DNA from 3 places in the Shewanella sp. LZH-2 genome. Region 1 is predicted to be linked to each of the others. Evidence: predicted binding sites of a transcription regulator. Region 1 holds the regulator's gene; each other region holds the start of a gene.
The links. The regulator sigma-54, encoded in region 1, starts transcription at its own class of promoters, with help from an activator protein. The targets are predictions, from matches to a motif close to GTTGGCACGNNNNTNGNNT.
Positions count from the first base shown of each region.

Region 1 (4,816 bases):
TTATTCAACCTGATAATTATCAGGAAGAACTCAAAAATACACCAACAGATAAACCTGTGAAAAAACAGGATTCTAAATGACCCAAATCACCTTAAAAGCACAGAATCTCGCCAAGAGTTATAAAAGCCGCCAGGTTGTCAAAGATGTCAGCCTGACAGTAAAAACGGGTCAAGTCGTCGGTCTACTCGGCCCTAACGGTGCGGGTAAAACCACCACCTTTTACATGGTCGTGGGCTTAGTTAAAAGCGATAAAGGCCATATCTTTATCGACGATGATGATTTAACCGCCGATCCTATGCATCTGCGTGCCCGCAAAGGTATTGGTTACCTACCACAGGAAGCGAGTATCTTTCGTAAATTAACCGTACACGACAACATCATGGCGGTACTGCAAACCCGTAAAGAGCTCAATAGTGACCAGCGCGAAGAAGCACTAGAGCAACTGCTAGAAGAGTTCCATATCACCCATATTCGTGACAGCCAAGGCATGTCCTTATCGGGCGGTGAACGTCGACGCGTCGAAATTGCCCGCGCCTTAGCGGCCAACCCCAAGTTTATTCTGCTTGATGAGCCCTTTGCGGGCGTTGATCCGATCTCCGTTATCGATATCAAGAAAATTATCGAGCAGCTTAAAAGCCGAGGCCTTGGTGTACTGATCACTGACCACAATGTGCGCGAGACCTTAGACGTCTGTGAACATGCTTACATTGTGAGTCACGGTAATCTTATTGCCGAGGGCACACCCGCAGAGATCTTAGACAATCAGCAAGTTAGGGCTGTGTACTTAGGTGAACAATTCAGGCTATAGTTACTAAAACAAAGCTAATAAGCCTTGAATTTGAGAGCGCTAGGCTCCATCCATATGATATCAAGCGACCTAAACTCACAATAATAACCTAGGGATCAGCGGTAACATGAAAGCGTCACTCCAGCTCAAACTGGGTCAACAGTTAACCATGACGCCACAACTTCAGCAGGCCATTCGCCTGCTGCAACTGTCGTCATTGGAACTGCAACAAGAAATCCAGCAAGCCTTAGACTCTAATCCTCTTCTCGAGCTGGAAGAGGAGCAATTTGACGCGCCTAGCGAACGTAAGCAAGATATCGCCGATACCGACTTTAGCGAAACGACTGCCCAGCCACAGGAACAAGATAATTCCACCGTGGACATTGCCGAGTCGCTGACCAAAGAATCTCTGCCCGAAGAGTTACCCATGGATACCACTTGGGATGAAGTCTTTACCGCATCGCCAAACTCAGGTTCTGGCGCCAGCCGTGAAGATGACATGCCCTTCCAAGGGGAAACTAGCGAGGGGTTGTACGAACATTTAGAATGGCAAAAAAACCTCACGCCCTTCTCTGAAACCGATTTAGCCATTGCCACCGCGATTATTGATGCCATCGACGATCAAGGTTATCTCACTCAAAGCACTGAAGATATCCTCGAAGCCATGGGCAATCCCGAGATTGAACTCGACGAAGTTGAAGCCGTGCTCAAGCGTATTCAACACTTCGACCCCGTTGGTGTCGCGGCAAGGGATTTAAGCGAATGTTTACTGATCCAGCTATCTCATTTTTCGCCTGATACCCCTCACATCGAAAACGCCCGCATGCTGATCAAAGATCATTTAGATCTGATCGCCGCTCGCGACTTTAGGCTGTTAATGCGTAAGACCAAACTGAAAGAGGACGAGTTAAGGGACAGTATTGCGCTGATCCAAACCTTGAACCCTCGTCCCGGTTTACTCATCACCCCTGTCGATGAAGAATATGTGATCCCCGATGTATCGGTGTCGAAGAAAAACGGCCGTTGGGTGGTCGAATTAAACCCTGACTGCATGCCAAAAATCAACGTAAATCAGCAATATGCAGCAATGGCCCGAAGTTCAAAAAATCAAGCTGATAGCCAATTTATTCGTGGCCATCTGCAAGAAGCCAAGTGGTTTATTAAAAGCCTTGAAAGCCGTAACGAAACACTGCTCAAGGTGGCAAACTGCATAGTGCAATACCAACAGGGTTTCTTCGAATACGGTGAAGAAGCCATGAAACCTATGGTCCTAAACGATATCGCCGAGGCGGTAGAGATGCATGAGTCCACCATTTCACGGGTGACCACACAAAAATACATGCATACCCCAAAAGGACTTTTTGAACTAAAATATTTCTTCTCAAGCCACGTCGGGACGGATGATGGCGGTGAGTGCTCATCCACAGCAATCAGAGCTTTCATTAAGAAACTGGTTGCAGCGGAAAACCAGAAAAAACCATTAAGCGACAGCAAGATGGCTCAACTTCTGGCAGAACAGGGAATTAACGTTGCGCGCAGAACCATTGCGAAGTACCGAGAAGCGATGCTTATTCCCCCTTCCAATCAGCGTAAAAGTTTATAGCCTATTGTGAGTATCGGAGGACGTTTCTATGCAAATAAACCTAAGTGGACACCATATCGAGATTACTGAATCGTTACGGGCATATGTTGAGGAAAAGTTTTCAAAACTTGAACGTCATTTCGAACAGATCAATAATGTGCACGTTGTGCTCAATGTTGAGAAAATGCAACAGATTGCCGAAGCGAGAATCAACCTCACCGGTGGTGAAGTCTTCGCGACTTCAGAGCATGCAGATATGTATGCTGCCATAGACGTCCTGATTGATAAACTTGATCGTCAGGTTATTAAACACAAAGAGAAGTTAACAAAACACTAGCAATGGAACTTCGTACCATACTGCGGCCGGAGTGCACAACCTGCGCCACTCCGGGCAGTAAGAAAAAGGTACTGGAACTCATCAGCGACTTAGCCGCTGCCCAGTACCCCACCCTCTCATCTCAAGAGATCTTCGAAAGCCTCGTGGCGCGCGAAAAGATGGGTAGCACAGGTATAGGTAACGGTATCGCCATTCCACATGGTCGATTAACCGATATAACACAACCCATAGCGATATTGATAAAATGTGAGGAGCCGATAGCCTTTGATGCTATCGATAAACAACCCGTCGATATTTTATTTGCACTACTCGTGCCTGCCGACCAATGTCAGCAGCACCTAAGTACCTTGTCATGCATGGCTGAAAAGCTCAGTGACAAGCAAATATTAAAACAATTGCGCAAGACGCATGATGAAACGGAACTCTATCAGGTAATCATTGGATGAAACTGGTCATAGTGTCAGGGCGTTCAGGCTCAGGCAAATCGGTCGCACTTAGAGTGCTTGAAGATCTCGGCTACTATTGTGTCGATAATTTGCCTTTGCCTTTGATTGGCAGTTTGCTTGAACAGCTCAAAGGCAGTAACGATCTCGTTGCTATCAGTGTTGACGTGCGCAATTTACCAGAGCAAGACAAAGTGCTGGTTAAACAGCTTGCCAGCCTGCCTACGGGCACTGAACTCACCAGCTTCTTCTTAAACTCCAGCGATAAAGTGTTGCTCAAACGCTACAGTGAAACGCGGCGCTTACATCCCTTATCGAAGAGCCGAGTGTCACTGCAAGAAGCCATCAAGCTTGAAGGCAAATTGCTCGAGCCCCTGTCACAGCAGATGGATCACTATATAGATACCTCGAATCTGAATATCTATGAACTCAGCGACCAAGTGCGGCAAATACTCCTTGGCAGTGTCGATAAGGAACTGGTGATCAACTTCGAGTCCTTCGGTTTTAAGCATGGTATGCCGACCGAAGCTGACTTTATGTTTGATGTGCGCTTTTTGCCAAATCCCCATTGGGAACCGGAACTTAGACCTCTCACCGGTTTAGATGAACCCGTAGCGGAGTTTTTAAATCGCCAGCCACTGGTGAATAAGTTCATCTGGCAAATCGAGAATTTGCTCGAAACCTGGTTGCCCCATTTAGAGCGCAATAATCGTAGCTATCTGACGATTGCGATTGGTTGCACAGGTGGCCAACACCGCTCAGTCTATGTAGCCGAGCAACTAGCTAAACGTTTTAGTAATGGCAAACATAAAGTCAATGCGCGCCATCGAGAGTTGAGCCATGCCAAAACTTGAGCGCCAAGTCACCATCTGCAATAAACTCGGCTTACATGCCCGTGCCGCCACAAAGCTCGTGGTATTAGCCTCTGAGTTTGATGCCAGCATTACGCTGATCCAAGGTGAAAAACAGGCCTCTGCCGCCAGTGTATTGGGTCTACTCATGCTCGAGACGGGCATGGGTAAAACCATCACCCTCATCGCCGAAGGCCCGGATGCCGAGCCTGCACTTAATGCCATTTGTGCCCTTATCGACGCTAAGTTTGACGAAGCCTGCTGATGGTATCATCTCGATGATCCCTGCCGGTATTCAGTATCCTGTTTGGTTTTGATTTCAGCACCTTATACCAGTAAAACACATTTGTGACTCGACGCCCTCCCGTGCGCTAAATTACAATGTACTGCTGCGCTTTGGCTTAAGTCCTCAATAGCTAAACGCCAACCCATCCACCGCCGCCATGGAGGAAACATGCCTGTAGAAGCCTCAGACAGTTTACAAGCCGAACACCGTCTCGACCAACTGAGTCAAGCCCTCAACAGTGGTATGTTTGTGCATGTCAGGCAAATGCTACAAAATATGGCGCCGTCAGATATCGCATTGATTTTAGAATCGTCACCTCCCAAAGCTCGGCAAGTGTTATGGCAACTTGTCGATCAAGATCAGCTCGGGGATATTCTCGATGAACTCAGCGAAGAGTTAAAAGACCCGCTGATCAGCACTATGAGTCCTGAGCGAGTCGCCAAGGCTACCGCCAGCATGGATACGGACGATCTGGCGTATATTCTGCGAAGCCTGCCAGATACTGTGTATAAACAAGTATTACAGTCGAT
Region 1 covers NZ_CP069350.1:795,560-800,375, reverse strand. The annotation lists gene lptA (lipopolysaccharide transport periplasmic protein LptA) at 1-80, shown strand, start outside; gene lptB (LPS export ABC transporter ATP-binding protein) at 77-808, shown strand; gene JM642_RS03655 (RNA polymerase factor sigma-54) at 915-2,390, shown strand; gene hpf (ribosome hibernation promoting factor) at 2,419-2,706, shown strand; gene ptsN (PTS IIA-like nitrogen regulatory protein PtsN) at 2,709-3,152, shown strand; gene rapZ (RNase adapter RapZ) at 3,149-4,003, shown strand; gene JM642_RS03635 (HPr family phosphocarrier protein) at 3,990-4,265, shown strand; gene mgtE (magnesium transporter) at 4,455-4,816, shown strand, end outside.

Region 2 (4,816 bases), 190 kb from region 1:
CGAGCATGCCATAAACCCCCATAAAGGCGGCGTGACCGTGGGTGGCAGTGGTATTTAACCCTTGAATGTAATAGAGCGAGATTGGTGGATTGATTAAGAAGCCCAGCATACCGGCACCGACCAAGTTCCAAAACGCGGTAGCCACAAAGAACATAATCGCCCAGTGATAACGCTGCATCCATGGACTGGCTTTACGCAAGCGGTAGGTTTCCATTGCTTCAAAACCTATGATGGCTAAAGGCACCACTTCTAAGGCCGAGAAAATTGCGCCCCAGGCGATAACCGAGGTTGGTGTGCCAGTAAAATAGAGGTGGTGTAAAGTGCCGATTAAACCACCGGTTAAGAAGATCACTGTTGTAAACAAGACCGCACCGTTGGCGCTACGGCCACGGATTAAGCCCAAACGTACCAGCATTAAGGCGATAACGGCAGTCGCAAAGGTTTCGAAGAAGCCCTCAACCCACAGATGTACTACCCACCAACGCCAGTATTCTGCAATCGCTAAGTTGGAGTGTTTGCCCATAAAGAGGCCGGCGCCATAGAACAAACCAATTGCGACGCAGGAGGCATAGAGTACCCAAATAACAGGGCGCATCTCGCCTTGAACTTTGAGGGCGGGTTTGATGGCGGCGGTGACGAGGGCGAGCCAAATCAATAACCCAACGAGGAGTAAGATTTGCCATACTCGACCAAGATCTATGTATTCATATCCTTGATGGCCAAAGAGAAAGTTCATATCGAGGTCAAAATACTGTTGTACCCCAATCCATTCGCCCGCCATTGAACCGAGCACAACCACCACTAAGGCTACCCAGAGTACGTTAACGCCTATTCGTTGATATTTGGGTTCATGGCCCGATAACGCAGGTGCAATATACAGCCCTGTACCTAACCAAGCAGTTGCGATCCAAAATACGGCTAATTGGGTGTGCCAAGTACGCGTTACTGAATAGGGGAGTATTTCCGCAATAGGTAAACCATAAAACTCTTGGCCTTCTACCGCATAGTGAGCGGTAATGCCTCCGAGTAAAATTTGCAGTAAAAAGAGGCCTATCGCCGTAATGAAGTATTTGCCGACGGCTTTTTGTGAAGCGGTTGGTTTAGTGAAAAACAGCGGGTCTTGTTCCGACGGCTTAGGCAGACTTTCGTGCTTACCGCTGGCATGGTGCCATAGCAATCCACCAATACCCGCTATCAGGGTCACGATACTGAGTATCGACCAGACAATATTATCCGAGGTGGGAGTATTGCCTAATTGAGGATCGAACGGCCAGTTATTAGTGTATGTATAGGGTGCATCTGGGCGTTCAGTGATGGCAGCCCAAGCCCCCCAAAACAGGAACGCATTAAGTTGTTCACGGCGTGTAACATCGGGCACTGTGCCCTCTTTCATGGCGTATTGTTCGCGTAGTGAACTGAGTTTAGGGTCATCACCAAACAAGGATAAATAGTGTTGATTAACCGTGCGAATTGCTTCTACCCGTGTGGTCGATAGCCTGATAAGCTGAGTGCCATCGATCTGTTGTTCAACACTGTTATGGCGTAAATCATCCCTTAATGCTTGTTCAAGCCCCGCTTTTTCTTGGGAACCTAGTTGTTCGAAAGGCGTTTGATATTGTTGCTTGGCGCGTAAGTCGAGCCAAGCTTGGGCTTCTCTGTGTAACCAGTCTGCAGTCCAATCGGGGGCGACATAGGAGCCATGTCCCCAAATCGAACCGAGTTGATGGCCGCCCATTGAGCGCCATACTAATTGACCTTGTTCTATATCATTTTCACTAAAGATAACTTGGCCATTCACATCGACAAATGCACTGGGAATGGGTGGTTTTTCTCGATAAATTTCACTGCCTACGCTCAGTAGTACAGTAAATGAGGCAATCAACACTAATAATAGTGCGATAGCGGTGAGTTTTTGTTTGCTCATAAATCCCCTTAATCCAACGTCATTTTGATACCTGTAATTTGCTATTGCGCAATATGTGCCAAGTATTTTTGTCATTGAAAATAAAGGAAAAAATTTAATTAAAATTATTAATAGTGTCTTTTTGATAGCAATAGGGATTGTCATCATGACATTGACTGTCTTTATGACAGCCGTTGGTGGGCCAATGTTGATAACACAATGAACTATTCAATTTAATGTGGTCTTTCAAGGTATTGCGGCGATAAATATAGTTAGATGTATGTTTTTATCGATATAGTGTCTTTTTAGATGGTTACCGATATTTTTTTTTGATTAAAAATGGAAAGTTTGTATTGGATTTATTTTTTAAAGAACTTGATAAATATAAGCTTTATTTTATTTATGCTTATAGTTTGATGTTCTGGTTGTATTTGTCTTTTTATGTGTTTTTATCTGAAAATTAGCCTAAAGTTACTGTTGATGATTATTTTAGTGTAGATGATTGAAATTTAATATTTAAAACTCCAATAATCTGCATTTTTTATGCTAGTATAGAAACACTGAAATTTTTAATTGAGTCATTTTTAATCTAGGTGTTTTTGCTATCGTTTAGCTGAGCCAGCAGCATTTAAGGAGGCATGTGTGGATGCAGATTCCATCAATAGTTTTTTTCTGATCGGTGCCTTACTTACTGCCGTGAGTGTTTTGCTTAGTCCCATGTCATCCCGTCTTGGGATTCCTATCTTATTAATTTTCCTCGCAGTGGGTATTCTTGCTGGTGAAGATGGTCCCGGCGGTATTCTCTTCGATGATTATTCAACCGCTTATCTTGTCAGTAACTTAGCCTTAGCCATTATTTTGCTCGATGGCGGTATGCGCACTCGGGTCGCGAGCTTCAGGGTCGCACTGTGGCCTGCGTTATCCTTGGCAACCTTTGGGGTGGCGATCACCACCAGTATCACAGGCATTATGGCAGCGTGGCTATTTGACTTACATTGGCTACAAGGTTTGCTTGTGGGAGCGATTGTCGGCTCTACCGATGCGGCGGCGGTATTCTCACTGTTAAAGGGACGCAGCCTTAATGAGCGGGTTGGCGCGACGCTGGAAATCGAATCGGGCAGTAACGACCCTATGGCGGTATTTTTAACTGTCACCTTGATTGCCATTCTCAGCAATGTCGATGCCGAGCTATCTGCAAGCTTTATGCTGATTAGCTTTATTAAACAATTTGGGCTGGGAATTTTATTAGGCTTGGGTGGTGGCTGGCTGCTATGGAAATTGGTGAACTTAAGTCAACTCGCTGAAGGTCTATATTCGATTCTCGTGCTCAGCGGTGGCCTTATTATTTACGCTGCATCGAACAAGCTAGGTGGCAGTGGCATTCTGTCGATTTACTTAGTTGGCCTATTCCTCGGTAATAAGCCAACTCGTGGACGTCATGCGATATTAAACGTATTGGATGGAATGACTTGGGTGAGTCAAATCGGCATGTTCCTCGTCTTGGGATTACTTTTAACCCCCTCGGATCTATTAGATATTTGGCTGCCGGGCTTAGCACTGGCCTTTGGGATGATCCTGTTTGCCAGACCTTTAGCGGTATGGCTAAGTTTGCTGCCATTTAAGAGTTTTAGCAGCCGTGACCGCTGGTTTATCTCTTGGGTCGGGCTTCGTGGCGCCGTGCCGATTATTTTAGCGGTATTCCCAATGATGGCCGGGCTTCCTGGGGCTCAATTGTATTTTAACTTGGCCTTTTTTGTGGTGTTAGTCTCTCTGCTAGTCCAAGGGGCGTCACTCACTACGGCTGCACGCTTAGCAAAGGTAGAATTGCCCCCAAAGCCTTTACCCGTTTCGCGTTCGGGGGTTGAAATTTACCCGAGCAGCGAATGGGAAGTGTTTGTCTATCGTTTGAGTGAAAGTAAGTGGTGTATTGGTGAACCGCTAAAACGCTTAGCAATGCCCGATGGTACTCGCATTGCGGCAGTATTTCGCAATAACAGATTATTGCATCCTTCGGGAAGTACGTGCTTAGAGGCGGGTGATATTCTGTGCGTACTCGGGCAGGAAAAGAGCCTTGAAGCATTGAGTAACCTCTTTAGCCAAGCCCCTGAAACCAAGGAGGTTCCACGTTTCTTTGGTGACTTTTTTATCGATACCGAGGTTAAATTGGCGGATCTTGCACCTATCTATGGCTTAACATTAGACGATGAAACTGGCGGCATGACTGTAGCTGATTTAGTTGCTTTAGAGCTAGGTGCGCATCCAGTACTTGGGGACCAGTTTCAATGGCAATCACTCCATTGGGTCGTTGCGGGACTCTATGAAGGCAAAGTCACCAATGTGGGTATTCGCTTACCGGCGGAGGCTTAATCTGGTTTAAGTGTTGTGCTTAACTACCATGTTTAAGCGCTTAGAGCCCTACAAGATGCCTTAGGCAGAAAGATATAAACAAAATGCCAAGCGATTGCTTGGCATTTTGTTTTCTCTTTTAAGCGCTTATCTCGATGTGATTAACCAAAAGCTTACTTATATAAGGACTTATCCGTTGGATCTGGGCGCGTCTTAAAGCGGCGATGGAGCCACATATATTGAGCACGATTTTTATCGATAATCTGTTCAATAATTTTGTTACCACGGATGGCATCGGCGACTTCGTCTTCACCTGGGAAATTATCTAATGGAGGCATGATTTCAATCCGGTAGCCCGTATCTCCTTCTGTGCGCTCAACAAAGAAGGGTAATACCTTGGCCTTACCTAACTTTGCCAGCGTGGTTGCGCCAGTAATAGTGGCGGCATCGGGCACGGCATAAAACGGAATAAACACTGCACTAGAGCGGCCAAAGTCTTGGTCAGCGGTATACCAAATCACATCGGGGTTACGTAAACAACGCACCATCTGGCGTAGATCGCGTTTC
Region 2 covers NZ_CP069350.1:990,328-995,143, forward strand. The annotation lists gene JM642_RS04530 (nitric-oxide reductase large subunit) at 1-1,924, opposite strand, end outside; gene JM642_RS04535 (potassium/proton antiporter) at 2,546-4,270, shown strand; gene JM642_RS04540 (LpxL/LpxP family Kdo(2)-lipid IV(A) lauroyl/palmitoleoyl acyltransferase) at 4,423-4,816, opposite strand, start outside.
Region 2: the regulator sigma-54 is predicted to act here: its motif matches at 1,969-1,987, upstream of JM642_RS04530 (nitric-oxide reductase large subunit).

Region 3 (4,816 bases), 2.2 Mb from region 1:
ATATCCAGATCGTCAATGCAAGTGCCTGGCAGTTCGACGACACGTTGAATTCCAAAACTTTTAGGCTCAATAATCTTAACGTTAACATCGCCTTGGGCACATTCACTTAGATCTTTAACTAAGGTTTTTTGCACCGCATCGAGATTGTCGAATTTGGTTTGATTAAAACTGTTTAAATACAGTTTGAAGGATTTTGACTCGATCAGATTTTGGCTTGCATGACTTAGCTGAATGTCGGCGATAGCCACCATAGGTTTACCCTTTGCATTTAGCCAAGACAGCTCATAGGCCGTCCAGATATCGGCTCCGTGGAAAGGTAAACTCTCCGCAGTCAGGTTGATAGCGTTACGGTTAAGTGAGCGAGGAACCCCTTGCAGCAGCGATGCATCATACTCGGCTTGGTAATCAGTAGCTTTACCTAAAGTTAAGCTCGCAAGTTCTTTTGCATCACTATAGGGATCGTGATTCTGTGTCATCAATACTGTTTCCATGTCAAAATAGGCGCACATTATACCCGAAATTGGATTGTGCTTAAGTGTCTTGTCTGCCTGCTCTCGATAAATTTTTGCAAAACTATCATCAGTCTTACCTATCAACTTTAGGCGAATTACCGCGATATTACCCGCGAAGTGAGCCATCTTTGTGCATTCAAGGAGAGTTTGATGAATCATCCGATGAGGCGGTGAGCTGGTTACCTGTTAAACGTGAACAAGTAGGCAGCTTTGCGAATGTTGAGCATGCACTTGAACTTAAATTATGGTCTGATATCAATTACTTCTATGGTGAGTATTTTGCGGCGCCCGTGCTATTTGATTCACCATGGGGCACAGGAGAATTACTACAGGTATGGAACGAGGTGGATTTTGACGCGTTGCAGCAAAATATCATTGGTCACTTGATGATGAAGCAAAAACTTAAGCAACCACCCACCTGGTTTATTGGTTTGCTTGATGAAGGCGATAAGATGCTAACGGTGGATAATGCCGATGGTAGTGTATGGGTGGAAATCCCCGGCGAGCTTCCCTCTACCCAATTGGCGCCGAGTTTAGCGGCGTTTATTGAGGCGTTATCGCCACGTATCGCGCCACCCGTGAAACATGAAGAATTGCCTATGCCGGCGCTCGAGCATCCTGGGATTTTTGCCAGCTTTAAACGTATGTGGCACAACCTGATTGGTAAGCGTTAAGCGCGTTGAAATGCAGCAAGGCCTAAACATAGTAAACTCGACATGCATATCTAGCCTGTCGAGTTTAGGCTTTAATAAGGCAAGGCTATTGATGATCCCAAGACAAGTTAGACACTATGCGGCAAGGTTCGCAGCGAAAGTGAAACATATCCAATAATGGCTCATCGAGTTTCCAGTCGTGACTGCCACAACGCGGGCAGGGGCGTGCCAGCTCAGATTGCAGATCCTGCCCCCCGACGCGATACAAATAATAGTAAGTGGGAATTTTAGTAAGGTATTCGATTCGGCCGCGTAAATCCCAACCTCGTCTAAATAAATCACTGTTTGGACTCGATAATTCTTCTAGCGCTGCAAATTCTGCCTTAGTGGCGGCCGCCATTTGTAACTCATCACAGGCTTGCCACTCGGTTTGCCAGCGGATAACTCGCTTATGATCGCCATTAAAGGTCGCAGGGATTTGATACAGCGGAATAGGTAATAAGTTATCACCACTACGCAGGGGGGAACACATATGCACATAGCTAGTGTAGAGCAGCTGCCAGCTGGGCGGCTCAGTGTTACTGACCTCAGAATTAATATCCTGACCGATAAACTTTTCACGTGGCGCCAGTAGTTTAGCCTCGGTTAATTCCGCCAGCGCTTTTTTCACCCAAGGGCTATGGTAACGATGGGCCAAACTGTTTTTTTCCGGCGTGAGTAGGCGTACTCGAAATTCGCCCTCATTAAAGGCTACGGCAAATTCGCGGCCGAGGATTTGGCCATTAGCACGATAGGCTTCGAGCAATTGATTGATGGCACGTTCTGCCGCACTGATGGTGGTATCGGCAAAGCATTCAAAGCGCAATTCGGTGACAAACATTAAGCGGATTTTCCTTGGGATTCGAGTTGACTGACACGTTGTTTCAGCTCGATAAGTTCATTTCTGAGTTGCATGATCTCGTTGTTTTTTAACGCGAGGGCCTGTTCAATGCCTTGTTGCAACTGGGCTAACTGTTGCGCCAATGTGGCGACAGTGAGTGGTGAAGCTTCGGCGGTATGTGTTTCTTCAATCACGGGCTGTGATTGGGCCGCTAAACGTTCCCGCTCGGCTTTAGGTACCGATTTAAATTGCTGTAATCCTTGGATTAATATCGGCATAGGGATTTTGTTACCGACACGGCTTTTTATCAGGGCAAGGCTTGGTGTTTTACCGCTGGCTTCGAGTGCGCAGGCTGCTGCTAACACTTGGTCAATGGGACTCATAATAAGTGAAATTCCTTAATGTATATCGTGTTTTTCACTAACTTACTGTGATGTGGTTATTTTAGTTTTTATAAATCAATGTATTGCTGTTTGGCATTGATTTTGCTTTTTAACAATTTTTATAACAAGTACACAGGAAGTCATAATATGAACGCAAATATTAATCGCAAACTCATCGCGGTCACGTTTTTAGGGTTAGCAAGCTTAGGTCTTAGCGGTTGTGTGGTCAATGTCGGCGATGGTGAATCTAAGTGGGATAGCAGCGAATCTTGGGAAAAAACACAGGATAAAAACCGCACTAATCTGACTAAGCTCAGCCTTGGCATGAGCAAAGACCAAGTGATGACGCTAATGGGAGCAGCAGACTTTAGCGAGTCCTATTTACAACAAAGCGCAGGACAAGCAGACAAAGAAGTGTTGGTCCTCTTTTATCGCACTCAGCACTCCCATAGCGATGGTAAAACCACTAAGGATGAATGTACGCCTGTAGTGTTGAGTAACCATGTTTTAGTCGGTTGGGGCGACACTGCGTATCAAAAGATTTAACCCCAACTGCCCCAAAATATACTTGAAAGCCCTAAAAAATTAGGGCTTTCTTAACTGAGCATCAAGCTGCTCAATCAGTTCGGTCCATTGTGCATCAGCCTCTAACGCTTCGGTGAGAAAACTCTTTTGCGCTTGTGTCCAAAAAGGCGCTTCAGTTAAGTGTATTTGTGCTGCCAGCTTGTGAGTCGCAATAAATTGCGCAATAGCATTGGGTTGGCTCTCTAATCCCAGTTGTTCAAATAGATGGCTTAAATCAATTGGCGTAGTATCCATTCGATCTCTCCCTTGGTTAGCTTTTTATCTAGGTTATGCATCTCTTTAGGAAATGCAATCGATGATTAAAATTTGCACTTTTTGGTTTCCTTGATACATTGATAAAGACTCATAAGAGTGTGATCTAAATCAAGGAATTCTAACAATGGACAATAAAACCTTGGATGAGTATCGTGCCGTTTATCTCACCGCAGAAGATTTACGCTTGGCCGCTTCAATTATCTACAATGCGTATCATGATGATCCCTTTTTCATTAATGCGTTATCCACCGCGGATAAATTTGCCTACGAACAAAAATTACGCGCCGCAATTCGCGAAGAACTCAATACTCTATGGCAACAAAAGCAGGCCTTAATCGGACTCTTCGATGGTGCTCATTTAGTGGGGGTTGCTTGCGTTGTCACCCAAGAAGTGCCACTCGGAGAAGGTCGCTATTGGCACTGGCGGCTCAAAATGTTGCTGGGTACGGGGTGGCAATCGACCCAAGCTATGATGAAAAAGGAATCGATTATTTTGGAACTGTTACCCAGCCAGCGTTGTGGGATTTTGCAATTTATTGCCTTAGCGCCAAACGAGCAAGGTAAAGGGCTGGGCCATCAACTTGTTCAAGCGGTAGTGAGTTGGTGCGATGAGCAGCCAAATCTTGAAGGTATTGGGGTATTCACCTCGCAGGAAGCTCATATGCATTTATTTAAACAACATGATTTTGTTTTCTTGGGTGAATTGACTATTGGTGGTGTGGCTGGGCAATTACTTTTTTATACAGGCCAACAAGATGAATAAACGTTATCGCTCTTTCGCTGAGTTTTATCCTTTCTATCTCTCCCAGCATCAAGACAGTCGTTGTCGGCGGCTACATTTTATTGGAAGTATTCTGGTATTGTTTTTATTAGGGGCTGCATTTATCACTGCCGCATGGTGGTTGTTGATGCTGATCCCGCTTGTGGGATATGGATTTGCTTGGGTTGGTCATTTTGTCTTTGAGCGTAATCGACCTGCGACCTTTCAATATCCTTTGTACAGCTTGATGGGGGATTGGGTGATGTTTGTCCAAATTCTTTTGGGAAAAGTAAAGTATTGAATCTGATATTCCGGTAAGAAGCTGACAAGCGTGTGAGAGATCGCTTACAAAGCCTGTAAGACAATATGTTTTCTTGTTGATTGTTTTATAATCTGTAGTTTTAAAAGTTATTTAATTTCAATTTGTTATAAATTCCGCTTTGCTGGTTGAATGAGATTTTCCCGGGTTGTTGTTCTTATGGGGGAACAACAAAGACAGAATTCACGTAGAATTTATTTGTCGCCAAAACACATGGATAGCACGGATTGCAATACGGGCAAAACGGACGCAAGAAGCAACTAATTTAGGTTCTTGGATTTGAACCTCTGGCGGTAGGAAAACTGTCATAAACCAAGGATAGGCTAAGGAAAAGCAGGATAGCTTTGTCAAGGATGATACAGGATATAATACTTGTTAGGACGACAGGTTTCAGGATGATAAAGGACAAGCTTAAGGATTAAGCATGTACTCGGTGCAGGATGTATCGAGTTAAGGGATAAGTATAAGG
Region 3 covers NZ_CP069350.1:3,033,881-3,038,696, reverse strand. The annotation lists gene queF (NADPH-dependent 7-cyano-7-deazaguanine reductase QueF) at 1-476, opposite strand, end outside; gene syd (SecY-interacting protein) at 536-1,186, shown strand; gene JM642_RS13480 (Zn-ribbon-containing protein) at 1,272-2,045, opposite strand; gene JM642_RS13475 (hypothetical protein) at 2,045-2,428, opposite strand; gene JM642_RS13470 (DUF3192 domain-containing protein) at 2,576-2,974, shown strand; gene JM642_RS13465 (DUF2789 domain-containing protein) at 3,014-3,247, opposite strand; gene JM642_RS13460 (GNAT family N-acetyltransferase) at 3,393-4,031, shown strand; gene JM642_RS13455 (DUF962 domain-containing protein) at 4,024-4,329, shown strand.
Region 3: the regulator sigma-54 is predicted to act here: its motif matches at 2,518-2,536, upstream of JM642_RS13470 (DUF3192 domain-containing protein).